One region of the Micromonospora olivasterospora genome, then DNA from elsewhere that is predicted to be linked to it. Evidence: riboswitches for the same ligand, from Rfam matches in the RefSeq annotation. Region 1 holds a riboswitch; each other region holds the start of a gene.
The links. Region 1 has a riboswitch for cyclic di-AMP ahead of JD77_RS21165 (C39 family peptidase). Riboswitches for the same ligand answer to the same signal wherever they lie in the genome.

Region 1 (4,758 bases):
CGCCGAGCGTCCACGCGTGCCGGCCCACCGACCGTCGGTGCTGTGGAGCTGCCCCGTCTGTGCGCCCGGAGACGGTTCGGCGCCCGGACGGTGCCCCCGGGGGCTGCGCCGGCCCGCCGCTGCGCCCGGGCGCTGCCCCGCTTGTGCGGGCAGCTCCATATGCGGCCGAGGTGGCCCGTCCGGGGTTGGACTGACAACCGTCGAGCCGCGACGGGCGGGACACGCCGACGCGCCCGGCGTCCGTGCGCCGCACGGTCGGCGACGGTAGCGTGGACGGGTGCTGCCCGACTCGCCGAGCTGTCCTCTGTGGTGGGTCGCGCGCTGGGCCGCCCGGATGCTGGCCAGCCTCGCGGTCGCCGTCGCCTTCTCGCTCGGGGCCGGATCGCTGCCGTTCGACGCGGTGGCCCCGTCGCCGCCCCCGTCGCCGCCCCCGCGTCCGCCGCGGCCTGGTCCCCGGCCGCCGGCCTCCCCGTCGCCGCCGTCAGCGTCGCGGAGCGCGTCGCCGCCGTCGGTCACCCCAGCGTCGGCGACCGGCCCGCCGGCCCGGCGACGGCGAGCACCGACCCCGGTGTCGCACTGCCGGCCGAGGCGCTCCCGCCGCCGAGCCGCGCCGGGCATGCCGTGACCCGGGCGACCGCGCCCGGCCGGGTGCCGCGCGGGCTCGCCCCCGCCGCGTCCGGTCCCCGCGCGCCCCCGCGCGCCTGACGCCCCGCGGGCGGAGCCCGCGCCCACCACGCTCCAGCAGCACCCGTTTCCCGCGCCGGCCCGGCCTTCGGCCGGGTCGCCGGGCCACCCGGTCCGGCGGCGCGGAACCCGCTACCGCATCCATCCCCCGTGAGGTGCCGCGATGGACATCGTCCTCTACCAGTTCCTGATCGAGGTGCCGCAGGCCGCCGCCATCTGGTTGGTTCTGCTCGCGTTGGCGCTGACCGTGCTCACCGTCCTGGTCGCCCGCCCGCATCGGGACCGGCCGGCGGAGGACCTCGTCCCGTCCGCCGCCGACCTCGCCGCCGCCGAGGAGCGCGCCGACCTGCGCCGGTACGCCGAGGAGGTGGCGGTGGCCGCCGCCGGGGCCGCCCGGACCGCCCGCCGCCGCCGTGACGCGTGGCTCGCCGCCCAGGAGGCCGTCGAGCGGGCCTGGCAGGCGTACGACGCGGCGGAGACCGTCGCCCGCCGGTTCGCGGGCGCGGGCGCCCTGCCCACGCCGCGCACCCCCCGCACCCCCGCCGAGTACGCGGCCCGCGAGCGCTGGCTGCACCATGCCGCCACGGCCGCCCACGTGCGGGGCGAGCTGTCGATCGGGCAACTCTGCGACGTCTTCGCCGGACGCGGTTGCTGGGATCCTCGACGGCACCCGGTCGAGCAGGAGGTCCTGCTGGCCCGTGCCGTACGGGACGGCAGGCGGGCCGGTTACCTGGCGGCGGCAGACCGGGAGCGGGCCGCCTGGCGCGACGCCGAGCTGGCCGCCGAGGCCGCCCGGGTGCTGGCGGCGGAGGCGTCCACCGCGGCCGAGCGGGCGCGTCCCGCCCCGGAGTTCGCCGCCCCTGCGGCGGCTGCGGCCCGGCGACCCGCCCGGGCGGCGTGGTGGCGGCCGGCCCGCGTCGGCTGACCCGCCCCCCCCTGCCCGCTCCCTGGGCCGAGCGGCCGATTCGCCGCGTGAGCCCGGTCACGTCGCCCCGGAAACGGGCGCCGGGCACCATTCGGTGCGCCCGCCGACCGCAATTCCCCGACGATCGGTACCGGTTGTCCGATTATCGACCGTCGGCGTCGGAATGGCTGCCTATCCCATTGAGTCACGTCAGTTCCCAGATGTGCCGCAAAAAAGTCGGCCGGCAAATGTTTAAGCAGGTGGGGTGGGGTTGGCAGGCCAGCGACCGGCCAGTAGTGTCGGCCCGTCCGGCGCGGTAACCGATCGCAAGAGGCGACGCCGCGCCGACCCGCTCAATCGTGATCATCACGAACCGGGGACCCAGTGCACGTGTGGGGTGAATCCACGGGCCGCGGCCCGTGGTAGGGCGATCTTCCCGCCCGAATCCGTCAGCTAACCCGGTCGGCGGTGTCGGAAGGAGTTCCATCCTCGTGCAGCACCATCACACCTCCTGGTTGTCCGTCCCGTGGAGGAACGCGTGAACGACAACCTGAAGCGGCAGCTGCGCCGTCTCGCCACCGAGCGGCCGTACCAGTTCGTCGCCGGCTCGGCCGCGGCGCTCGTGCTGGCCTCCGGCACCGGGGCCCTGCTCGCCAACGGCGACGACGCCGCCGCCCCCCGGCAGACCACGACGGCCGTCGCCGAGATCGCCCCCCGCCTCGACGACACGGCGACCCGGAGCCAGGCACGGGCCGCGGCCGAGGTGGCGCCCAGCGCCTCGCCGAGCGCCACCTCGGCCGCGCCGAACCCGGACCTGACTGCCGCGGCGGCCCCCAAGCCGACCGCGTCGAAGCCGGCCGCCCCGAAGCCGCCGTCGTCCAAGGTCCTCGACTACGACTACCAGGCGCAGACGACCTACTACAACTGCGGTCCCGCCGCCGTGCGCAACGCGCTCTCGGCCACCGGCATCGACAGCGACCAGGGCACGTTGGGCGCCAAGCTCGGCACCACCGAGATGGGCACCAACTCGGCCGAGGACACCACCCGGGTGCTCAACCAGATGGTCAAGGGCAACCCGTACAAGACCCGGATGATCCCGGGCAACGCCGCCACCCCGGCGCAGATGGACCAGCTCCAGTCCGACGTGGTCAACGCGATCTCGGCCGGGCGGGGCGTCGTGGTGAACATCGCCGGCGACGCCACCGACGTCGACGGGGGCTGGCACTCGTTCCCCGGCGGCCACTACATCGCCGTCGTCGGGTACGAGGACCAGGGCCGCACGGTGAAGATCGCCGACTCGGCCAACCCGGCCGTGCCGTCGTACTGGATCAGCACGATCGCCCTGGCGAACTGGGCCGCCACCCGCGGCTACTCGGCCTGACACCCTCCTCCCCACACCGGGCGCCGGCTCCCCCGAGCCGGCGCCCGGTGTCGTCTCCCGGTCCGGGCCCTCGCCCCCGACGACCCGGCGGTGGACGCCGGGCTGCGCCGCGAGGACGGCCGGTGGCGGCTGAGGGCGCCGGGTCAGGCCGTCGGGGACAGGGGGAGCCCTCGTGGGCGACGGACTCGGCGGCACGCGGCGCGGGCGCCGCGTTCCGCTCGCCCGGCTCCAGCTCCCGCCGGGCCGCCGCGAGGAACGCCTCGGCGTACGCCTCGGCCGGGAAGTCGCCCAGGTACCGGGCCCGCGTCGTCCACCGGGCCGCCGCCGCCGGGTCGGTGTCCAGCAGCCGCCCGAGCACCTCGTCGAGGTTGCCCGCGTCCCGGTGCAGCACGTAGCCCGCCCCGGCCAGCGGGAACCGCTCGACGAACCGGTCGCCGTCGCCGCCCATGTCCGTCACCGCGTACGGCTTGGCGGAGTAGAGGTAGTCGGAGATCACCCCGGACACGTCCGAGACGAGCGCGTCGGAGCGGTTGACGCAGTCGACCAGGGACAACCCCCGGCTGGCCGCCGCGCCCCAGACGTGCTGGCGGCCGGTCCGCGCGTGGTCGGCGGCGAGCAGCTCCTCCAGCCGGGCGAGCTGCCGGGCCGACGCCGGGTTCTGCGAGGTGTACGGGTGGGCGCGCAGGATCACCGTGGCGCCCCGGGCCAGCAGCCCCCGGACGATCGTCTCGCCGACCGGCAGCGAGCAGTAGTTCGCGTCGGCGTGGTGCCCGGTCCACGTCGGGGTGTACAGCACGATCGGGTTCGGCAGGCCGGTGGCGGGCGTCGGGCGTACCTCGATCGACTCGACCTGGGGGCGGCCGACCACGACGAACTTCTCGGCCGGGATCTCCACGCCGGCGCGGGCGTACCGGTCGACGGCGGCCGGGCCGGCCACGAAGATCCGGTCGAAGACCGCCGAGACCGGGTTGGCGCTCGGCGCCTTGTCGCTGTCGCCGTGGTGGATCTGGATGTGGGTGAGCTGGGAGAACCGGATGCAGTGGCTGTTCTTCGCCCCGTGGTTGACGTAGAACGCCACCTTCAGGCTCGGCACCAGCGCCTCGTCCATCGACTTGAGGGTCGGGCAGTAGACCACGGGGGCCGTGGTGGCCGCCGCGATCGGGGCGAGGAACTCCGGCTCCCGGACCATCACCAGGAACGGCCGACCGATCCGCTCCAGGTACGGCAGCCACATGGTGACCTGGTACTCCGAGCCGGGCGGGGCGGAGAAGTGCAGCAGGAACTCCGGCTGGTGGCGGCGCAGCGCCCGGGTCACCGCCCCGCCACCCGCCGGCGGGCGGAACCGCCGGAGGGCCAGGTTCAGGGCGACCGCCCCGGCGGCGCCGCCGACGAGCAGGGCCGCCACCAGCGGGACCACGGCGGGCAGCGTGAGCGCGGCGGCCAGGGCGGTGCCGGCGAGCAGCCCCAGCAGGACGTCGCCCAGGCGGGCGGCGACCAGCGGGGTCCACGACCGCACCGGCAGGTTGGCCGCCCGGGTCTCCAGGTTGCCGGCCTGCCGCAGCGGGCCGACGAGCAGCACGAGCCCCAGCAGGACGAGCGCGGTGACGGCCAGGGCCGGGTCGAACCCGGCGTCGAGCCGGCGGGCGTATCCGACCAGGATGCCGGCGGCGAGCAGCACGGCCTCGGCGGTGCTGTCGGCCGCCGCCCGGACCCGGCGCTCCCAGCCGGCGGCGGCGAGGGCGGCCACCGCGAGCGCCAGCCCCCAGCCGGTCGCGCCGGTGAGCGCGAG
Region 2 (4,758 bases), 1.8 Mb from region 1:
GCTCGGCTGGGCGACGTTCCCGCAGAAGAAGCTCAACAGCATGGACGGCGTGGTCGTGCTGAGCGAGTCGCTGCCGGGCGGCACCGCCACCAACTACAACCAGGGCGACACGGGCACCCACGAGGTCGGCCACTGGCTGAACCTGTACCACACCTTCCAGGGCGGCTGCACCGGCTCCGGCGACGGCGTCGGCGACACCCCGGCCGAGGCCTCGCCGGCGTTCCAGTGCCCGACCGGGCGGGACACCTGCACCGCGACGGGCCTGGACCCGATCACCAACTTCATGGACTACACCTACGACTCGTGCATGTACCAGTTCACCCCCGGTCAGGCGAGCCGGATGCTGACCGCGTGGAACGCCTACCGCGCGGCCTGACGCACCACCGCTACTGACACACCGGTGCCGGCCCACGACGGGGCCGGCATCGGCGTCTTCGGGGTCAGGCCGCCGCCCGGTGGGCGCCATGTGCGCGCCGGGCCGGCCGTTGATCGGGTACGTCGACGGCGGCACCACCCGCGGCCCCGGCCGCCCGGGGTCGAGCCAGACCTGCACGGCCGGCCGCCCCGCGCCGTCGCCCGGGCCGGCCACGCCCACGCCCTGACCCCGCCGGGTCAGCATCGCCACGTCGACGGTGAACTCGAACAGCCGCCAGTCGACCTGCGGGGCGGCCCGCCCGATCTCGGCGAGCCGGGCCACGCGCGCCTCGTCGGTCACCGGCCGGGCGCGCCCCGCCACGTACGCCTCGTCGTCGCTGTCCTCCGGCGGGAAGGAGTGCAGGGCGTAGCGGCCGTCGCGCTCCAGGTCGCGCCGTTTCGGCGAGTCGATGACGAAGCAGAAGAGACCCTCGTCGGTGATGACCGGGGAGACCGGGTGCACCCGGGGCCCGCCGTCGGCCCGGACGGTGGCCAGGTAGCCGAAGCCCGGCCCGTACTGCTGCATGAGGAGGCGGATCCCGTCGGCGAGTCGTGGCTCGTCAGCGGCGAATTCGGACCAGGAAGCCATGCCGGCATTCTATCGAACAAATGTTCGACACGCCGTCCACGACACGCATGTCACCCGAACCGGTCGCAATGCCCACGGCCAGGCTCGCTATGGTGTGGCGATGCTGCTCTCCGACCGCGACCTCGTCAGCGAGCTGAAGGCTGGCGCCCTCGCGCTGGAGCCGTTCGAGCCGACCCTGGTGCAGCCGTCGAGCATCGACGTACGCCTGGACAAGCTCTTCCGGGTCTTCAACAACCACCTCTACACGCACATCGACCCCTCCGTGCAGCAGGACGACCTGACGTCGGTGGTGGAGGTGCCCGACGGCCAGCCGTTCGTGCTGCACCCGGGCGAGTTCGTGCTCGCCTCGACACTGGAGGTGATCTCGCTCGGCGACCAGCTCGCTGGCCGCCTCGAAGGCAAGTCGAGCCTGGGCCGGCTCGGGCTGCTGACCCACTCGACCGCCGGCTTCATCGACCCCGGCTTCTCCGGGCACGTCACGCTGGAGCTGTCGAACGTGGCGAACCTGCCGATCACCCTGTGGCCCGGAATGAAGATCGGGCAGCTGTGCATCTTCCGGCTCTCGTCGCCGGCCGAGCACCCGTACGGGTCGGCCGTCTACGGCTCGCGCTACCAGGGGCAACGCGGCCCGACCCCGAGCCGGTCCTGGCAGAACTGGCGCACCTGGCCGACCCGCTGACGCCGGCCCGGCGGCGAGCAGGGGCCCCCGTCCCGCAGGGGCCCCGTACCCGTCAGCCGGGGCGGCCGTAGCTGTTGACCTGGCCGTCGTCGACGTGCTTCATCTTGATCGGGGCGCCGGCCTGGGAGGCGTGCACGACCCAGCCGCCGCCCACGTACATGCCGACGTGGTGCAGGTCGGAGTAGTAGAAGACGAGATCGCCGGGGCGCAGGTCGGCGCGGCTCACCCGGGCGGTCACGGCCCGCTGCCGGGCCGCGTTGTGCGGCAGCGAGACGCCGGCCTTGGCCCACGCGGCCAGCATGAGGCCGGAGCAGTCGTACGCGTTCGGGCCCTCGGCGCCCCAGACGTACGGCTTGCCGATCTGGGCACAGGCGAACTTGACGGCGATCCCGGCGCCGCCGCCCGGGTAGGTCGCCGGGCAGGGGGCGGGCCGCAGCGGCCCGCCGCCACCGTTGCCGTACACCTTGATCCGGAGCTTCTGCAGCCGGTCGATCTCGTCGTCGATCTGCTTGCGCTTCGCCGCGAGCTGGGCCTCGGTGCGGGTGAGCTGGGCGACCATCTCGTCCAGCGGCTGCTTCTTCGCGGCCAGCCGGTCGCGCAGGTCGACGACCGCCTGGACGCCGCGCTGCTCGCGGTGGGCGAACTGGTCGAGCATCTCCAACTGCCCGAGCATCTGGCTCGCGGAGCGGCTGCCGAGCAGCGCGTTCACGGCCGAGAGGTTCTCGCCCTTGTACGCCTCGACGGCGAGGCCGTTGACCTTTGCCATCGCCTGGTCCACCTGACGCTCCAGCGGCCCGATCTGCCGGGCGAGCGCGTCGGCCTGCTTCCGCTTCGCGGCGAGGTCCTGGCGGGTGGCGTTGTGCCGCTCGATGAGCGGTTCGAGCTTGTTCCAGTCCTCGTCGATCTGCCGCTCGATCTCGGCGACCGACGGCTCGGCGTGGGCCGCGGGCGGGGCGCCGGTCAGGACGACGGCGGCGCCGGCGAGGGCGGCGAGGGCGGTGGTGAAGCGTGACCAGCGTGGACGCGGCGCAACCGGCACCGGGTCGGCGTGGGCCGACCGGCGCGACGGGCGCCGCGGGGCATGGTGTGCCACCGGGCTCCGTTCTCCTTCTTCCCGTACCGCCTACCGGGTTAGCTGACGGGTTCGGGCGGGAAGGGAGAGCGCCCTACCGCAGCGAGGCTGCGGATTCACCCCGGCGTACCTGGGTCCCCGGATCGCCCGGAGGCGACTCGACGGTGTCGGACCGTCACCGCCCCGTATGGGCGGCGCTGTGACCGGCCGACGATTGACCAGAGTAGAGACGGCCGTTACCGATTCGCAACCCGCCCGGCGGTGACACTCCGTACGGCTGCGACAGCCGTAGCTTTTTTTCATCCAATATCGATAGCCGGAAAGGTATTGACCGCGAGGGGCGGCGGCGGGAGGGTGACCTCACCCAGACCCTCACTCGGGAGGTTCGATGCCCCGATCCAGCCTACCGGCGAGCAGACGCGTCCTGCTCGCCACCGTGGTGGCAGCGGCCACCGCGGTCCTACCCTTCGCCGCCGGGCCCGTCGCCGCCGAACCGATCGGCACCGGGTCCGCCGACGCGATCAGCGACAGGCAGCAGCAGTACGCGGCCGCGGCGGCCGAGTACGGCGTGCCGGAGAGCGTGTTGCTCGGCGTCTCCTACCTGGAGTCCCGCTGGGACACCCACGCCGGCCACCCGAGCACGAGCGGCGGGTTCGGCCCGATGCACCTGACCGACGCCGAGCGGGTCGCCTCGAACGAGGCCGCCAGCGCGCACGTCGACGAGGGCGAGGACCCCCGGGGCGACGACTCCCGGCCGCTGGTGGTCCCCGAGTCCGGCCCGGCCGAGCCGGCCCCGGCGCTGCCCGGACTGCACACCCTGGAGACCGCCGCGGAACTCACCGGCGCCAGCGAGGAGGCGCTCATCGCCGACGCGGCCACCAACATCCGGGGCGGGGCGGCGCTGCTCGCGTCGTACCAGGAGGAACTGAACAGCCCGGTCGGCGCGGACAGCGACCCGGCGTCCTGGTACGGCGCGGTGGCCCGCTACTCGGGCGCGGACACCGAGGACGCCGCGGCGGCCTTCGCCGCAGAGGTGTACGACCAGATCAGCCTCGGCGCGAGCCGGACCACCGACGACGGTCACCGGGTGACGCTGGCCGCGCGGGCGGTCGACCCCGACGAGTCCGCGGTGAACCGGCTCGGGCTGCGGCGCGCGGAGCGGCCGGACGGCCTGGAGTGCCCGGTCGGGCTCCCCTGCGAGTGGATCCCGGCACCGTACGCGAAGACCGGCCCCGCTGCCGGCAGCTACGGCAACCACGACCTGGCCAACCGGCCGGCGGACCAGAAGATCGAGTACATCATCATCCACGACACGGAGGGCTACTTCACCCCCAGCGTCAACCTGGTGAAGCGGGCCGACTACCTGGGCTGGCACTACACGCTGCGCTCGGTGGACGGCTACATCGCCCAGCACATCAAGGCCAAGGACGTCGGCTGGCACGCCGGCAACTGGTACGTCAACGCCAAGTCCATCGGCCTCGAGCACGAGGGCTTCGCCGGCCACGGCACCTGGTACACCGAGGCGATGTACCGCACCTCGGCGAAGCTCGTGCGGCACCTGGCGCACAAGTTCCAGATCCCGCTGGACCGGCAGCACATTCTCGGCCACGACAACGTCCCGGGCACGGTGGCGTCGACGGTCGCCGGCATGCACTGGGACCCGGGGCCGTACTGGGACTGGTCGCACTACTTCGACCTGCTCAAGGCGCCGTTCCACTCGACCGGCACCCCGCGCACCGGGCTGGTCACCATCGACCCCGACTACGCGAACAACCAGCCGGCGTTCACCGGCTGCAACCGGCAGCCGCCCGGGGTCCCGACCCCGCCGCCGCCGATCGCGCCCTGCCCGCTGCGCCCCGCGTCCTCGGTCATCCTGCGCACCGCGCCGAGCGCCGACGCGCCGCTGGTGAACGACCGCGGGCTGCGGCCGAACGGCACGCCGAACACGATGTACATCTCCGACCACGGCGCCCGCGCCGCCGCCGGCCAGACGTACGCGCTGGC
Region 3 (4,758 bases), 3.6 Mb from region 1:
GCGGTGCTGGGCCTGCTCGCCAACCTGGCCGCGTTCGGCCTGCTGCGCGGCGGGGCGCAGGAGAGCATCAACCTGCGCGGGGCGTACCTGGAGGTGCTGGGGGACCTGCTCGGCTCGGTCGGGGTGATCGCCGCGGCGGCCCTGATCTGGGCCACCGACTGGTGGTGGGCCGATCCCCTGGTCGCGGTCGCGATCGGCGTGTTCATCCTGCCCCGCACCTGGCGGCTGGGCCGGGCCGCCGTCCGGATCCTGGTGCAGGCCGCCCCGGAGCACCTGCAGGTCACCGCCGTGCACGACCGACTCGCCGCGGTGCCCGGCGTGGTCGAGGTGCACGACCTGCACGTCTGGACGCTCACCTCCGGGATGGAGGTCGCCTCGGCGCACCTGACCATGGCCCCCGACGCCGAGGTGGGCGCCGTGCTGACCGCCGCCCGCACCGCACTGCACGAGGACTTTCACATCGAGCACGCCACGCTACAGGTCGAACCCGGAACGTCACCGGGAAACTGCGGGCCGACCGCCTGGTGATACCCAGATCCGTCGATCAGGTGGGCTATTGTGCCTCCATGCCGGATTTGATGGGTTTGATCCGCGTACCGTGCGTAACGGGCGCAGCGCCCGCCCCACCAGCACCGGTAGGCTCGGTCCCGGCCTCCGCTCCGGTGGCGCCCGCCGGCGCCCGCGGCGGCCGCCGCCTAATCGCCCGCGAGGGCGAGCCGGGGAACCACGTTCGTGGGGTGCATCCGCGTGAGCGGTAGGGATCTTCCGTCCCGAACCCGTCAGCTAACCCGGTCGGCGGCTGACGGAAGGACATCCGCATGCCAGTAGTGGCACCTGTACGAAGGACGGCCGCCCGGGTGGCGGCCCTGCTCGCGCTCACGCTCGCCGGCGGCCTCGCGGTCGTCCCGGCGGGCGACACCCCGGCACAGGCGGCGCCGCCCGCCGGGCTGCTCGCCGCCGCGCCGGGGCAGGACGACGAGGGCGGCACCCCGGCGCTGCGCGCCGCGCTGGAGGCGGCCAGCAAGGGCTACCTCGACGCCAAGGCCGCCCTGAACCGCTCGGTGCAGCGGCAGCAGCAGCTCGGCGCCCAGCTCAAGACGATCGAGGCGGAGCTGACCGTGCGTGACAGCAGGGTCGGTGAGATTGCCGGTGTGGCGTACAAGACGGGCCGGCTCCGGGCGGTGTCGGCGCTGCTGAACAGCAACTCGCCCGAGGGGTTCATGGACCGGGCGGCGGCGCTCGACCAGGTGGCCAGCAACGAGGACCGCGCCCTGCGCGACCTGCTGGCGGCCCGGGACCAGGCGAACCGGACGCGGCAGGCGCTGGACGGGGAGATCCGCGAGCAGCGCCGGCAGGTCGCCGTGATGGGCAAGCGCAAGGAGCAGGCCGAGCGGGCCCTGGCCGTGGCCAACGAGCGGGCCGGCGGCGGGTCGAGCCCCGGCGGCACCTCCGGCGCCACCGCCTCCCCCGCGAAGCGCAACCCCGACGGGTCCTGGCCCGCCGAGTCGTGCAGCGTGAACGACCCGACCCCGGCCAACGGCTGCATCACCCCCCGCACGTTGCACGCGCTCCAGCAGGCCAAGGCGGCCGGCTTCACCCGGTACGTCTCCTGCTACCGCTCGGGCGGCTCCGGCGAGCACCCCAAGGGGCGGGCCTGCGACTTCGCCGCACAGACGGGCGGCTTCGGCGGCGTGGCCAGCGGCGGGGACCGCACGTACGGCAACAACCTGGCGGCGTACTTCGTGCGCAACGCGGACAACCTCGCCGTGCTGTACGTCATCTGGTTCAAGCAGATCTGGCTGCCCAGCAGCGGCTGGAAGGCGTACAGCGGTGGCAACGGGGATCCGTCGAGCGACCACACCAACCACGTGCACCTGTCGGTGTACTGACCCGACTCCCGCCCCGCGCCCGTAAGGCCCTGCTCACCCTGCACCGCGCTGCCGCCCGCCGGCGCGTCGCCACCGGCCCCGCTCAGGCCGGCGAGGAACCGCCCGGCGGGCGGTCCAGCACCTCGGCGAGCCGGCGGGCCAGGCCGAGGTGCGCCGAGCGGGCCTGCCGGAAGGCGTACCCGAACAGCGGGGCGGGGGCGCCGAGCGTGATCTCGACGTCGATCCGGACCACGCCGCCCGGCTCGTCGCGCAGCCGGGTGTGGTTGCGCACCGTCGTGGCCGGCCACTGCCGGGCCACTATGACGATCTCGTCCTCGGTCACCACCAGGACGTCTGCCTGGTACGTCGTCGTGAAGCGCAGCGGACCGGCGGCGAGCCGGTCGGTGATCGCGTAGCTGGCCCGGGCGCCCGGCCGGGGCGGCAGCCGGCGCACCCGCGTGATCAGCGGGTGCAGCTCGCCCTGCCGGGACAGGTCGCCGAGCAGCGCCACCGCCTCGGCGCGCGGGCAGCGCGCCTGGACGGAGTACTGGAAGGTGTCACGCCGCAGCACGCCCACGATCATCCCCCAGCGGAGCCGACGACAAAAGGGCCCGGCGCGGTCAGGCGCCCGGCAGGACCTCCGGGGTGGCGTTGCCGGCGTAGTAGGGCTCCGGGGCGCCGAACAGGCCGAGCAGGCCGGTCACCCAGAGCTGACGGTGGACGAACCGGCTCGGCTCGGTGACGACCAGCTTCACGCCGCTGACCTCCGCGGTCTGGAAGCCGGCCACCATCGCGCTGATGCCGACGGAGTCGATGAACGTGACGAGGCGCATGTTGAGCTCGATCCGGGTGGGACGCCCCTTGGCGAGCACCTCGGCGATGGCTTCGCGCACCTCGTACGCGGTGTCGACGTCGATCTCACCGCGCGGGGCGATCTCGACGACACCACCGGACAGTACCGACTTCACGATCGACAGGCTCACGCGAGCACCTCCACTCGCCCGATCACGGGCGCCTCATCAGTACGCGGGCCGCGACCGAGAGTATTCCTCCGACGGCCTCGGTCGCCACCCCTCAGGATGAGCAATCTGTGGATCAGGGCGGAGAAAGCGCCCCATCCGGACTATTCACATCTGCTTCGGATCACATCTGGTTCGGCACACGACCGACCCCGGGGCCGGTCTCGCCGCCCCAGGGTAGCGGTCTCCACCGACGATCGCGCGCACCCGCCGTACCGGGCGCGCCCCGTCGGCGGGGACGGCCGCCGGCCCGCGCGTCCGGGTTTGCGGCGGCGACGGGTGGGGCACTGCCCGGGTGGCACCCCGAGGAGGTATGACCATGTTGGGAACGAACCTGCTGGAACGCCGCAGCAGACCCGAGCGGATCGCGGACCAGGCCTGGCAGCACCTGCTCTCCGCCGCCAGCTCCGCCGGGGACACCGTCCGGGACACCGCCCGCTCGGCCCGCCGGGGCGGCTCGGGCCTGGCCGGGGAGGCCGGTGACCTGGTCGGCTCCGCCGCCGACGAGGCCCGCCGCCGCGCGGTGCTGGCGTTCGACGCGCTCGCCGGGCGCCGCCCGGCACTGCCCTGGGCCCTGCTGATCAGCGCCGCGCTCGTGGGCGCGGCGATCGGCTGGGCCGCCGGCTCGGCCGCCCGCGCGGCCGGGAGCCGGACCGGGTACGACGTGGACGACGTCGAGTTCGTCGACGTCGACCGGCCCAACTCCCCCGTCGGCCTGGACGGCTGACGACCGGCCCGGGCGCCGGAAACGACGCCCGGGCCGCCCCCCGCGAGCACCAGGGCCACCGGGACGACTTGGAGTGCCAGAGGCCGGCCGGGTCGGTGAGCAGGGCGTGCCCGCCCCAGGCCACCTGCCACGCCTGGAGGGTGGGGTCACCGGCGTCCTGCGGGATGGTGGTGGCCGGGTGGCGCAGCGTCGGCCAGGTCAGCGCCGCCGCGAGCACCAGCGAGCCGAGCACCGCGAGGGTCCACTCGTGCCGGACCAGCCGCGCCACCCGCACGGCCGCCGCCCCCGACCGCCCCGGCCGCGCGGGCGCGGGCGTAGGGATCGCCTCGTCAACCGCGCTCATCGCCACTCCCGCCCCGACCGCCGTCGCCTCGCCCCAGATCGTGCCGGACGCACCGAGCCCTGTCGATGCCCGCGCCCCTCACCCGGGCGGGGTGAGTCCGGTTCACCCGGGCCGGCGGCAGGCTCGGACCCGCGGGCGTACGCCCGGCGGACCGGCACCGACACACCGGGAGGAGCGAGCGATGGCCACCTCGACGACCACCCGTACCGACCAGGACATCCAGTCCGACGTGCTGGACGAGCTGACCTGGGAGCCGCGGGTCCGACCGAACGAGATCGGCGTGACCGTCACCGAGGGCGTGGTCACGCTGACCGGCTGGGTCGACAGCTACGCCAAGAAGTACGCGGCGGAGCGCGCCGCGCACCGGGTCGCCCGGGTCCGGGCGGTCGCCAACGACGTCACCGTCCGGCTCCCCGGGCCGTCCCAGCGCACCGACGCGGAACTCGCCACGGCGGTCGGCCGGGCGCTGGAGTGGGACGCGTTCGTGCCGGTGGAGCCGATCGACGTCACCGTCTCGAACGGGTGGGTGACGCTGCACGGCGAGGTGGAGTGGGAGTACCAGCGCCGGGCCGTGGAGCGGGCGGTGGGCCGGCTCACCGGCGTACGCGGGCTCAGCAACGGCGTGACGGTGCGACCGACGCTGCGGCCGGACGCCAACGAGCTGACCGACCGGATCGTCGACGCGCTGGCCCGCAACGCGGCCGTGAACGGGGAGCGGGTCACCGTCCTCGTGCGCGGCGACACCGTACGGCTGGAGGGACTGGTCCACTCGGTGCCCGAGCGCGAGGAGATCGAGCGGAT

Region 2: another riboswitch for cyclic di-AMP. It lies ahead of JD77_RS12505 (C40 family peptidase); the one in region 1 lies ahead of JD77_RS21165 (C39 family peptidase).
Region 3: another riboswitch for cyclic di-AMP. It lies ahead of JD77_RS04145 (coiled-coil domain-containing protein); the one in region 1 lies ahead of JD77_RS21165 (C39 family peptidase).

The regions. Positions count from the first base shown of each region.
Region 1 is NZ_VLKE01000001.1:4,563,938-4,568,695, forward strand. It holds gene JD77_RS21150 (acyltransferase family protein) at 1-268, shown strand, start outside; gene JD77_RS21160 (hypothetical protein) at 848-1,609, shown strand; cyclic di-AMP (ydaO/yuaA leader) riboswitch at 1,929-2,071, shown strand; gene JD77_RS21165 (C39 family peptidase) at 2,115-2,969, shown strand; partial or broken gene JD77_RS21170 (CDP-glycerol glycerophosphotransferase family protein) at 3,145-4,758, opposite strand, start outside.
Region 2 is NZ_VLKE01000001.1:2,736,908-2,741,665, reverse strand. It holds gene JD77_RS12520 (zinc metalloprotease) at 1-376, shown strand, start outside; partial or broken gene JD77_RS12515 (pyridoxamine 5'-phosphate oxidase family protein) at 524-1,003, opposite strand; gene dcd (dCTP deaminase) at 1,104-1,682, shown strand; gene JD77_RS12505 (C40 family peptidase) at 1,735-2,775, opposite strand; cyclic di-AMP (ydaO/yuaA leader) riboswitch at 2,788-2,928, opposite strand; gene JD77_RS12500 (N-acetylmuramoyl-L-alanine amidase) at 3,143-4,758, shown strand, end outside.
Region 3 is NZ_VLKE01000001.1:975,077-979,834, forward strand. It holds gene JD77_RS04140 (cation diffusion facilitator family transporter) at 1-528, shown strand, start outside; cyclic di-AMP (ydaO/yuaA leader) riboswitch at 683-814, shown strand; gene JD77_RS04145 (coiled-coil domain-containing protein) at 819-1,889, shown strand; gene JD77_RS04150 (SRPBCC family protein) at 1,972-2,439, opposite strand; gene JD77_RS04155 (STAS domain-containing protein) at 2,489-2,851, opposite strand; gene JD77_RS04160 (hypothetical protein) at 3,207-3,614, shown strand; partial or broken gene JD77_RS33335 (hypothetical protein) at 3,679-3,957, opposite strand; gene JD77_RS04170 (BON domain-containing protein) at 4,139-4,758, shown strand, end outside.